3 regions of the Paenibacillus sp. V4I5 genome follow, and region 3 is predicted to be linked to each of the others. Evidence: riboswitches for the same ligand, from Rfam matches in the RefSeq annotation. Region 3 holds a riboswitch; each other region holds the start of a gene.
The links. A riboswitch is a leader RNA that binds a small molecule or an ion and turns the genes downstream of it on or off. The one in region 3 is predicted to bind cobalamin.

Region 1: linked by a shared signal. The riboswitch ahead of QFZ78_RS30950 ((2Fe-2S) ferredoxin domain-containing protein) and the one ahead of QFZ78_RS16810 (ABC transporter substrate-binding protein) in region 3 are both predicted to bind cobalamin.
Region 2: linked by a shared signal. The riboswitch ahead of QFZ78_RS30970 (energy-coupling factor ABC transporter permease) and the one ahead of QFZ78_RS16810 (ABC transporter substrate-binding protein) in region 3 are both predicted to bind cobalamin.

The regions. Positions count from the first base shown of each region.
Region 1 covers NZ_JAUSZB010000002.1:6,306,505-6,310,294, reverse strand. The annotation lists gene QFZ78_RS30955 (energy-coupling factor ABC transporter ATP-binding protein) at 1-702, shown strand, start outside; gene QFZ78_RS30950 ((2Fe-2S) ferredoxin domain-containing protein) at 1,074-1,442, opposite strand; cobalamin riboswitch at 1,475-1,677, opposite strand; gene QFZ78_RS30945 (hypothetical protein) at 1,812-1,943, opposite strand; gene QFZ78_RS30940 (DUF4023 family protein) at 2,108-2,221, opposite strand; gene QFZ78_RS30935 (hypothetical protein) at 2,268-2,624, opposite strand; gene asnB (asparagine synthase (glutamine-hydrolyzing)) at 2,803-3,790, shown strand, end outside.
Region 2 covers NZ_JAUSZB010000002.1:6,310,558-6,314,347, reverse strand. The annotation lists gene tig (trigger factor) at 1-343, opposite strand, end outside; gene QFZ78_RS30980 (hypothetical protein) at 454-1,371, opposite strand; tRNA gene QFZ78_RS30975 (tRNA-Arg) at 1,529-1,602, shown strand; cobalamin riboswitch at 1,715-1,908, shown strand; gene QFZ78_RS30970 (energy-coupling factor ABC transporter permease) at 2,056-2,811, shown strand; gene QFZ78_RS30965 (energy-coupling factor ABC transporter substrate-binding protein) at 2,833-3,117, shown strand; gene cbiQ (cobalt ECF transporter T component CbiQ) at 3,114-3,790, shown strand, end outside.
Region 3 covers NZ_JAUSZB010000002.1:3,274,396-3,278,185, reverse strand. The annotation lists gene QFZ78_RS16820 (aspartyl-phosphate phosphatase Spo0E family protein) at 40-306, shown strand; gene QFZ78_RS16815 (type 2 periplasmic-binding domain-containing protein) at 368-895, shown strand; cobalamin riboswitch at 928-1,081, shown strand; gene QFZ78_RS16810 (ABC transporter substrate-binding protein) at 1,234-2,244, shown strand; gene QFZ78_RS16805 (FecCD family ABC transporter permease) at 2,246-3,283, shown strand; gene QFZ78_RS16800 (ABC transporter ATP-binding protein) at 3,289-3,790, shown strand, end outside.

The DNA of each region.
Region 1 (3,790 bases), 3.0 Mb from region 3:
TCGACTTTATTTCTTCATGCTATTGGCATTCATTCACCTTCATCGGGTCAAGTTTTATGGAAGAACGAACCTTTAACTTACACTCGCAAAGAACTCAAACAATTACGTCAAGATGTTGGACTTGTGTTTCAAGACCCTGAACAGCAGCTCATTTTGAATACTCCTTATGAGGATGTCACCTACGGACTGCGGAATGCTGCCATTCCTGAACTTGAGATTACTCGCCGAGCAGAAGCTATATTACAAACGATGGGACTCGAACACTTAGCGCACACACCCATTCACCACTTGAGCCTCGGTCAAAAGAAACGAGTAGCCCTAGCCGGTGTGCTGGTGCTTGAACCAAAGCTTCTACTTCTTGATGAACCAACGGCCTATCTAGATCGTATATCGGAGCAACAGTTAGTCGAGGAGATCAACCGTATACATAGCCGCGGAATCACGTTAGTCATGGCTACCCATGATATGAACCTAGCCTATTCATGGGCTGATTGGATTCTGGTGATGGATCAAGGACAGTGCGTCATGGAAGGCACACCAGATGAAATATTCAAAGATAGCAAGGCTATTAAAGACCTTGGTCTTGATAGGCCAATGCTGCTAGATTTGTGGGAAGCATTGCCTGAAGCTAACCGTCAGGGCGTATCCGCACCCAAGAATGTGCGTGATTTTACAACATTATTACAAAAAGTCCATTTATAATTATCATCAACGAATATATATAAAGTTAAAAGTGGCTGTCCCAACATTGATAAAATAGTTAGAGGGACAGCTTCTTCATGTATACATGCGTGCATCCATCTATCAATGGTAGGCCCTCTCGTTCCGTTCATTCAATGCTTAGCTCTTTTCATCCACTTTAGTGGCCTGCCGTTCCATTATGAACAAGTATGACGAATAAGCGCGGAAAACGCGCTTATTCTGGAGGCACGAATAGGTAAGGAGTAAGCTTTATTTACCTCTTACCTATAACATATAAATTCTGACCAAAAAGGACCTCCCCCTATTACGGAAGTCCTTATGGTTACGTGCTTTAAGGAAGATATCCCTCTTTTTAAACTTTCATTCATTGATTATTTGCTTTGTATGCGACTAATGCCCTTATTTCCTTTTCCGGTTGGCACAAAGCTTTCCTCAAAGCTATAAATCATATGTTCTTCGAGTGGTTTCCCCTCTAGTAAATGCTCTCTAACAAGCCTTCTCCCAGTCTCTGGTGTCATTTCCTTGTACCAAATCCCTTGCGGATACACCGTGACAACACCTGCATCCTGACAGCGGCCATTACATCTAGTCCGAGTTGTATGTATAAGATGCTCGGCTCCGTGCTTCGAAATTTCATCTCGGATGGCTAGCGTTGTTTCATCTCCTGAATGTTTCAGGCAAGATCCCCCGTTACAGATAAGTACATGATGTTGGACTGTTGATAGATCCCACGTACTCATAAGAACACCTCCCTATCTCCCGTAGGTATATAACTGTGCTGCTGAAATAGGCAGGTCTCCTGGCTTCAGGATCTTCATCATACGTCAGCCTTCCCAATCGGTCGATCAGTGGCATAGAGACGTTGACTCCTCTGTTACAGTGGCGGGACCGCGTCGGCTTCTAACCGATCTTCCCTTTTAAGCTTACCCTACGCTTTGAAAGCGGAATGTAAGCACCTATTTCGAATATGAAATTGTACCCGAGTTTATTGAAATCTTTTAAACTCAATCATCATCTTACCTCATAGTCTACTTACAGACAAGGAAAAAGCCCCCACCAAATGGTAGGGACTACATCGGAAGCTGTATTCACGAATTCAAATCATTAACTTAAACGGAAGGCCGATTCGGCTGGTGATGTCCGGGCTCTGTTGAATCCAGGTTGGACTGTATACGAGAAGATTGCTTCGAATGATCGATTGTGCTTTGTGTCCTTTGTTCCATACTTTTCTTTTTGCTCATGATGGGGTTAATCCTCCTGTAAGTTGAAATAATGATCACTTGATTAGTATGGAGAGATACCGCCTCTAATATGCTGTTTATAATACCCATAAAGAACGAAGGAAAAGAAAAGCAAAAGCCTGCAAGGAAATCTCCCTGCAGGCTCTTGGTGGTGCCATTAGACATTAGTGCTTGTTGTTCGGCATATTACTTTCCGGACGTCCGTCCCCTTGTGTCTTGAGATTCTTCTTGGCTTTTCTCTGCTTTTCGTGCAGCTTGCTAATGAAATGACTATCCATGAGCATTCGCCTCCTGAAGAAAGAATGGCACTACCTCTTTAGAATGTCACACGAGGTCTAAATTTAAACGCATGGCAAGATTAAGAATCGCGCCTCTTGCTTCTGCATCTGTTTTGACTTTTTCGTACAATTCCTCAAAATTAGTGCGGTTTTGAATAAATTCCGGTTCGGTTTTGATAGCTGTTTGTGTCCAGTTGATCAAGACATTCTCGGCTTGGGTAAGTTCATTGTAAGCACGATGCAAGCCGACACGCTCAATAATTTCTTCCATCTCTGCTTGCCCAACTTCTTTCCCTTCCTCTTTTAATTCCGCAATCCGTTTATCCGCTTGGTTACTAATTTGCAGGAAATGCTCTCTTGAGGCTAGATAATCAATTTGTGCTTTAGAGTGTTTCTTTTTCATTGTCATCACCTTTGTCATTTAGTAAGTAAGAATTGGGTTTATTGTATCAGGCCTGTCCATAAAACACAAAATCCGTCCGGTTGACTGCGCCCATCCACTTTTGGACAGACATTATATACCTTGAGTTTGCATACCTTTTATCATCATGCTCTCTTTATAAGGAAAGGAAGGAACGTCTATGTGCGGAATAACGGGTTGGATAGATTGGCGGAAAGACTTGACCGGGTACCCGTCCATTCTAGAAAATATGACGGAAACGCTCCATTTGCGTGGACCTGATGCTTCTGGTACTTGGATTTCACAGCATTGTGCCCTCGGCCATCGGCGTCTTAGTGTAATGGATCCGGAAAACGGCGCTCAGCCCATGGTACGGAAACAAGGAGACTACACGTATACGATCGTATATAATGGCGAACTCTATAACGCACCTGAACTCAAAAAGGAGCTCGAACTTCGTGGACATCATTTCCGCACGACCTGTGATACAGAGGTGCTGCTTGTTGCCTTTATTGAGTGGGGAAGAGCTTGTGTAGATCGACTTAATGGCATTTTCGCTTTCGCGGCCTGGAATGATCAAGAACAATCCCTTTATTTGGTCAGAGATCGGCTTGGCGTAAAGCCGCTTTTTTATTCTCATCAAAATAGTGTGCTTCTATTCGGTTCTGAGCCGAAGGCCATACTCGCACACCCCGACTTCGAAGCAGAGGTTGGTGCGGAAGGCTTGGCCGAAATCTTCGCAGTAGGTCCTGCTCGCACACCTGGTCATGGGATTTATCGCAACATGTCAGAGCTCAAACCAGGACAATGCGCTGTATTTGACCGCAACGGCTTATCCATTCGTACGTATTGGAAGCTCGAAAGCCACCAGCACTCCGACGATATCGCTGCTACGGCATTGCAAGTTCAACAACTACTTAGAGACACATCCCAGCGTCAACTTGTGTCTGATGTACCCATCTGTACTCTTCTATCGGGTGGTCTTGACTCTAGTGCGCTTACTGCACTTGCCTCTGCTCATTACAAGAATAGCGGGCAAGGCGCTCTGCATACCTTTTCCGTTGATTACAAAGATAATGACAAGCATTTTAAAGCAAACATATTCCAGCCAAATTCCGACGCACCTTGGATTAAACGGATGACGGAGCATCTAGGAACCGAGCATCATT
Region 2 (3,790 bases), 3.0 Mb from region 3:
CAGGCTTAACAGTTACTTTAGCTTTGAACTTCAGTACTTGTCCTTTGCCGAATTGCTCAACGTCTACTTCAGGACGATCGACAGGCTCGATTTTAACCTCTTCAATCGCTTCCACATAAACTTCTGGCAAAATGATATCTAAAGCATCTTGATACAAGCTTTCTACACCAAATTTAGCTTCAAATATTGAACGAGGCACTTTCCCTTTACGGAATCCTGGAACATTCACTTTTGCTGATACCTTTTTAAATGCTTTATCCAAAGCATCTGCTACGCGGTCTGCGCCAACTTCCACTTCAAGAACGCCTACGTTCTTCTCTATTTTTTCCCAACTTGCTTTCATTTTATGCTTTCCCCTCCAAAAATGTACGATGACATATTTTCACGTTACTCTCATTACAACCATTCTATTATACCATATAAGATTTTCATTTCAAGGCAACCTTTCTTGCCTTATGATGGATCCGGATTAAACTGCTTCACAAACGCTTGAAGCACAAGGTTAGCTCGCTTCCACTGCAGCTTCATGGAATCAACAATCCCGTAATTGTCTAGTAATTCTTCCCGATTCACACTGCCAAATAATTTCTCTTGTAGAATAGCATGCAAGGCAGATGCCCATACATCAACAGCGCCTTCTTCCGCATTCTGTAAATCCGTATAGATCGATGTCCCATAGGCATAGGCTAGAAATTCCTGCCAAGTCTGCTTGGCAAAATAAACAAAATCAGGTTGGCTTATTTCACTAATGTCCCCGACCCTGCGAATCATATCACGAATGCGTGATGGAAAATCCTCCGGGCACATCGGTGTCTCTTCGATCTCGACAAGGATCTTTTCCCCATTCTTAGGGAACTCGATAAATCCACGCTCACCCATCTGTTTAAGAGCCTGTAAAGCTTTAAACTGAATGTGAGGGTGCCGCGGCTTCTCACCTAGCCACTCCTTTACACGTTGGCTTACGTCAGATTGATCAATAAACGCCAATTGTTCAAGGGCATTGACTTGCTGCTCTAATGTACCGTCTCTTAGCATATTCAGAAGCTTAAGCGCAAAAGCGCCATCATCGGCTGTCTTTTCTTGTATGTACTGCCGTAATAGATCCGTTTCTTCCTCTGGATCATCTTCCAATGGAGACGTCATTGGGAACATGGATTCCGGATACATGGTATACAGCCAATTCCTCAGGGCTTCCCATTGTTCGGTTTTGTGATGGTCTACTGTCGGAAATTGCAGTAGAAAGGTTAGCAATTGGAGTGCATCACTATACTGCTCTGTTTTTAGAAACCGAGTCAGCTCCTCTTCGTAATATTGCTCTGTTTTCGGAAAAAGAATTAAGTTATTGATGGATGGGTCCGTTATGATGATCACCTCAGAAATCTTGGTCTCGCTGGTGACAGTTTACTTGATTGTCCAAGTGATTGCAAAATAAACATTTAAAATAGGGTTGACTTCACTTGAAACTATATGATAATATAACTCTTGCTTCGCTAAACGGATCACATCCGCAAGGTAAGAAGAGGTCTATGTCTCAGTAGCTCAGCTGGATAGAGCACACGCCTTCTAAGCGTGCGGTCGGGGGTTCGAATCCCTCCTGGGACGTTTATGTACGGCAAAGGATCGCGAGAAATCGCGGTTTTTTTTGTTTATAAGAAAAATAAAATTCACTATGCTACGAATCTTTCATATTGTGCTATACTCTTTTCAATTACATATTTTTTCGAATAAATGAGGTGCCCTTGCGTAGCAAGCAAGGGGTAACAGGGAATCGGGTGCAAATCCCGAGCGGTCCCGCCACTGTATTCGGGGAGTTTCTTTCTATCATGTCACTTGATGCATATTCAGGGAAGGCAGAAAGAATACGATGATCCGAGAGCCAGGAGACCTACCTTCATTTATGCACCCAGAAACCTTCGCGGAAAGGAGCGGTGTACGTCAAGTCTCTCGACATGTAGCTTATATTTGTCGTTTATTCGTACGTACCCACGACCAATCCATCAGGATTGGTCTTTTTTGTTTGTTATTCGAACTTCAATTAGGAGGAATTAAAAAAACATGCAAACAAAATCACGAAAGACAAAGGTCGTTAGCTTCTTACTAGTGGTTATAGGGTTAGCCCTTTATCTATTCATTAATGAACCGCAAACCGTCTACGGCATGCACATTATGGAAGGATTTCTCCCCGTAGGTTGGGCTATATTTTGGTGGGCAGCCTTCCTTCCGTTCTTCTTTCTTGGTGTCCGAGCACTTATCAAAATTACGAAAGAACATCCAGAGCTCAAAATTATGCTCGGTCTTGCTGCTGCGTTCACTTTCGTACTTTCAGCACTAAAGATTCCTTCTGTGACCGGAAGCAGTTCTCATCCAACAGGTACAGGTTTAGGAGCTGTAATGTTTGGACCGCTCCCTATGAGCGTCCTAGGATCGATTGTATTGTTATTTCAAGCGGTTTTACTTGCTCATGGAGGACTTACGACTCTCGGGGCAAATGCATTCTCAATGGCCCTCTCCGGTCCAGTAGTTGGTTACTTCATATATAAGTTCATGATGAAAACAACCTGCAAACAAAAATGGTCGATATTTTTGGCAGCTGCTCTTGCCGACTTATCCACATACATTGTTACTTCTGTCCAATTAGCTCTTGCATTCCCGGCTGAACAAGGTGGATTTATGGCATCCTTCTTGAAATTCGGCGGTATTTTTGCCATTACGCAAATCCCTCTTGCCATTAGTGAAGGCATTTTAACCGTATTAATATGGAATTGGTTACAATCTTACAGCCCTAAAGAACTATCTATCCTACAACACTAAAATGAAAGGAGCTTCTGAGCAATGAAAACTCGTACTTTAAATACCCTTATGCTGATTGCTGTTGTATTACTGGCAGTTTTGCCCCTTATTTTCGTACAAGGCGAATTTGGAGGAGCTGATGATGCCGCTGAACAATTAATTCAGAGTATTCAACCTTCCTATACGCCATGGTTCTCTTCTTTATTTGAGCTCCCAGCTGAGACAGAAAGTATGCTATTCGCCTTACAAGCGGCCATTGGCGCTGGCTTCATCGGGTTTGCCTTTGGCTTTTTCAAAGGGAAAGCGTCTAAATCCAAAAACCAATGATAAAACGAATCGATTCGCTATCTTATAAAAATGCCTTACGCCCCCTGTCACCGATGTGGAAGTGCGGTTTTGCAGTTATCATGCTGCTGTTTTCTTATCTAACGCATCCACCCGTCCAGGTGCTTATAGCGTTATGGATGACTCTATGGACGGTTGGCTACGCTCGCGTTCCGATCAAATATTATGTAACTGTCATCGGTGCTGCATGCCTTTTTTTTGTGGGGAGTGTACCCGCATTAGTCGTAGAGATCCGTCCTCTGCCAGAAGCCATGCCTGATATTCATGAGGTGGCGGCCTTTATATTCATGGACTGGAAATTGTCCGTTACTTCAACAGGTCTTTTGCTAATTGGAAAATTATTCATTCGTATTATAGCGAGCTTAAGTTGCGTGTCCTTTATTATGTTCAGCACTCCTTTTTCTGAATTGCTGCAAGTCTTACAAAAAGTTCGTGTTCCCAAGCTGGTTCTGGAAATTATGCTTATTATGTATCGGTTTCTGTTCATCCTATTTGAAATAGCCAATAACATGTATCTAGCTCAGCAATCAAGAGGCGGTCAGACCGGTTTCCAAAATAGATTAAAGGATACAGCCATTATAATTGTTCAAATGTTTATCAAAACGATGCAGCGGTATAAATCATTGTCAAATGGCCTTGTCTCCCGAGGTTTTAC
Region 3 (3,790 bases):
TGATGAAAACTGGTATTCTTATAGTAAGGAGGGATGAGCATGGCTTTTATGGAATATCAACTATCAACCTATCAAAAACATTTTCAAATTCGTGAACAGGATTTCGGACAAAGTTGGTTGACCAAGCGTGCAAAGAAGCAAAACTCCCTTACCTTATTAGAAGAAGAGATTCATTCTCTACGACGCAGGTTAGAAAAGATGGTTTTTGATGGCGAAGAAATGACATCGGATTCCGTCGTTGAATTGAGCACAATCCTAGACCAAAAAATAAATGAATATATGCATAATGGGAAAAAAAGTCGGTGAAAACCGACTTTTCTCGCGACTATCGATGGATGCAGATAACAAACGGAGGTACGCTTACAACATGAAAGTGAAATGGCTGTTAGTTATGATGATGGGGCTTATGGTGATTCTAACGGGTTGCGGCGGGCCGAAGCCGGATGTATCTATATTTATAATGGGCTCTAATGGTTTTCCAAGTGAAGCGGGGGACAAGCTGGAGAGTTCCTTGAAGTCCAAGGTGGGCGAAGTTCCTACAGTCAAAATTAATACGTCGCCTATATTCTCGATGGAAAAAATGATTGTAGAGCTGGCTGCAGGAGGCAATGGCATCTTCATTCTTGCGGAAGATCAATTCAAATCACTTAGTAATCAAGCGGGTTTCGTTTCTTTGGATGATACGATCAATCCGGAAGATTATCCGGATGGTGTTATTCAAATAGCTGAAGAAGGCAAGCCTGCAGAAAAGCATCTTTATGGTATTCCTCTTGCAGGAAACAAATGGATGAAAGAACAAGGTTTTGAAGGAAAAGGCTTGGTGGCTTTTATTCCTCAAAATGCTCCAAAGTTGAACGAGTCGAAACAAGTGCTCAAAGTAATTGCACAAAAGTAACAAGAAGTCTATAATCGACAAATAGATTGATAGTAAAATATGCAGCCATAGGTGTTGGTTAAGCTCATTAAGAAGAGATTGCCACTTAAAAGGGAAGCCGGTTAAAGTCCGGCACGGTCCCGCCACTGTAATCCAGGCATGAGTTGCCGGGAGAGTCAGGATACCTGCCCATGGTGCCGTTTACGACATCCTTCGAGGAAAAGGATCGCGTTAAATCAGGAAGCAACCTTAGGGTTGCTGAGCACCGCGATTTATCGTCCCCTTTGTTCCTTCGAGAACAAAGGGGCTTTTTTGTTAGGGTCAATCGAAATAAATAGTTCAGAAAGAGGTTTTGTCAGATGAAAAGGAATTCAGTAAAAAAAGCACTTATTCTTACGTTAGCTCTAGTAACAGCAATCAGTCTCGCAGCTTGCGGCAAAAAGGAAACGGAAATGTCTGATCCATCTAAGCTTGGCGGGGAGGGAACGAAAGCTCCTGCTGCAACTTCGGCACCAGCAGCAGCCAAAAAGACGGTCTATCCATTGAAGATAAAGGATGCTACGGGTAAGGAGTTTACTTTTGATAAGGCGCCTGAACGTATTGCATCCGTGTCTCCGGCAGAGACTGAAGCCCTTTTTGCAATTGGGCTTGAGGCTAATATTGTTGGTGTATCTGATTTCGATGATTATCCAGAAGCGGCCAAAACGAAACCGAAGCTTGGCAGTATAACGAAGCCTAACCAAGAAGCAGTTATTGCAGCCAATGCGAATGTCTTGTTCACAGGAGTTTCAATGAAACCCGATACGGTAGAAAAGTTGCGCGCTTTAAATATTAACGTGTTTAAAGTGGAGCCGAAAACCTTGGATGATGCCATTGCGAACATTCAAACCTACGGATTGATTACAGATCATCAGGAGCAAGCGGAAAAAGTGGTTGCTAAGATGAAATCGGATCGTCAAAAGGTTGTTAATGCAGTGAAAGACGTCAAGCAAGAGAACAAGAAAAAGGTATACATTGAATTTGCCCCGGGATGGACAGTGGGCAGTGGCGAATACATGGATGAATTGATCAAGCTTTCTGGCGGGATTAACGTCGCAGGAGACGGAAAAGGCTGGTATCAAATCAGCGAAGAGAAAATCATTCAACAAAACCCAGGTGTAATTTTGTTCGCCAATGGGGTCGTCGATAGTAAAAGCAAGAAACCACTTGATGAAATTATCCGTACGCGAAGCGGTTGGGATGCCATTGATGCCGTGAAGAACAAACAGGTGATTGGCCTCGACCAGAACATGTTGAGCCGTCCAGGTCCAAGACTGACCGATGGATTGCTTGAAATGGCGAAAGGCATTTATCCCGAACTGGTGAAATAAAATGAAAAGAAAATTAATGCTATGGGGAGGAGTAGGGGTTATACTCCTTCTTCTTTCTATTATGGCGAGCTTGTCGCTGGGAACCGCTAATCTCCCGGTTTTGCAAATTGCCAGTATTCTCGCCAAGCACATTCCTTGGCTGGGAGATCACATCGATGCAACCTGGCCGCAGTCGTCGGAACAAATCATTAATAAAGTGCGATTTCCCCGTGTATTACTGGGGATTCTTGTAGGGGCCTCACTTTCCATTGCAGGGGCAGCTTTTCAAGGTGTGCTGCGTAATCCACTTGCTGATCCTTATGCACTCGGTGTATCCTCGGGTGCTTCTGTTGGAGCCGCATTTTTAATCTATTTTGGACTGCAAGTAGCGTGGTTTGGGCAGTGGTCGATTCCTATTGTTGCCTTTGTGACGGGACTTATTTCTTTATTTCTGGTTCTTAAGCTTGCCCAGATCGAAGGGAAGCTGAAGATGGAGACGCTTATTTTATCAGGCGTGGTCATGCAGGCCTTTCTAGGGGCAATCGTATCATTCATGGTGTCTATTTCCAATCAAGTCATTAATGAAATTATTTTCTGGCTAATGGGCAGCTTGGCCATGCGAGGTTGGTCGTATACCTATATCATCTCACCCTATTTAATTATCGGTTTTGTCGTGCTGCTTAGCTATGCAAGGTCGTTAAATTTACTGGCTCTTGGTGAGCGGCAGGCGTCACATCTTGGTGTGAATGTGGAGCGGACGAAGCTGATTGTGCTTATAGTAGCAACTTTCATAACGGCTGCAGCGGTATCTGTTGCTGGTGTTATTGGCTTTGTAGGACTCATCGTACCGCATTTGGTGCGACTATTGGTAGGTCCGGATTATCGGTTGATTATTCCTTTATCCGCCATTGGCGGGGGGATTTATGTCCTCTGGGCAGATACACTTGCCCGTACCCTGCTGAGTCCAACTGAAATTCCACTTGGGGTCATCACGGCATTTCTGGGCGCACCATTTTTTGCTTATTTGCTCCACAAGGATAAGAAAACGTTAAGAGGTTGATCAAGATGATTAAAGTGGAGCACCTTTCCCAAAGCTTTAAGGAACAGCAAGTGCTTGAGAACATCAGCTTTGAGATCAAGCAGGGTGAATTTTTTGGTATTATTGGGCCAAACGGCAGCGGTAAGTCAACGTTACTTCGTCTAATATCAGGGATTGATCCTGTTAAAAACGGAAGTGTTGACCTGGGTGGCCGGTTAGTATCCTCCTATTCACGAAAAGAGCTGGCTAGATGGCTTGCTGTCCTCCAGCAGGATGCACTGCCTCCAGTAGGCTTCACGGTCCGTGAAGTGGTGGAAATGGGCCGATATCCTTTTCAGAATTGGCTTGGTGAGGAGTCTGCTGATGCAGAAGGTTTAATTGATAGGATTGTCCGGAAGCTGCACTTGGAACCGCTGATTGATCGAACAATCGAGCGCCTCAGCGGCGGTGAACGTCAGCGGGTCGCTCTTGCTAAAGTGATGGCGCAGCAGCCGCAGCTGCTTATGCTGGATGAACCAACAACGTTCT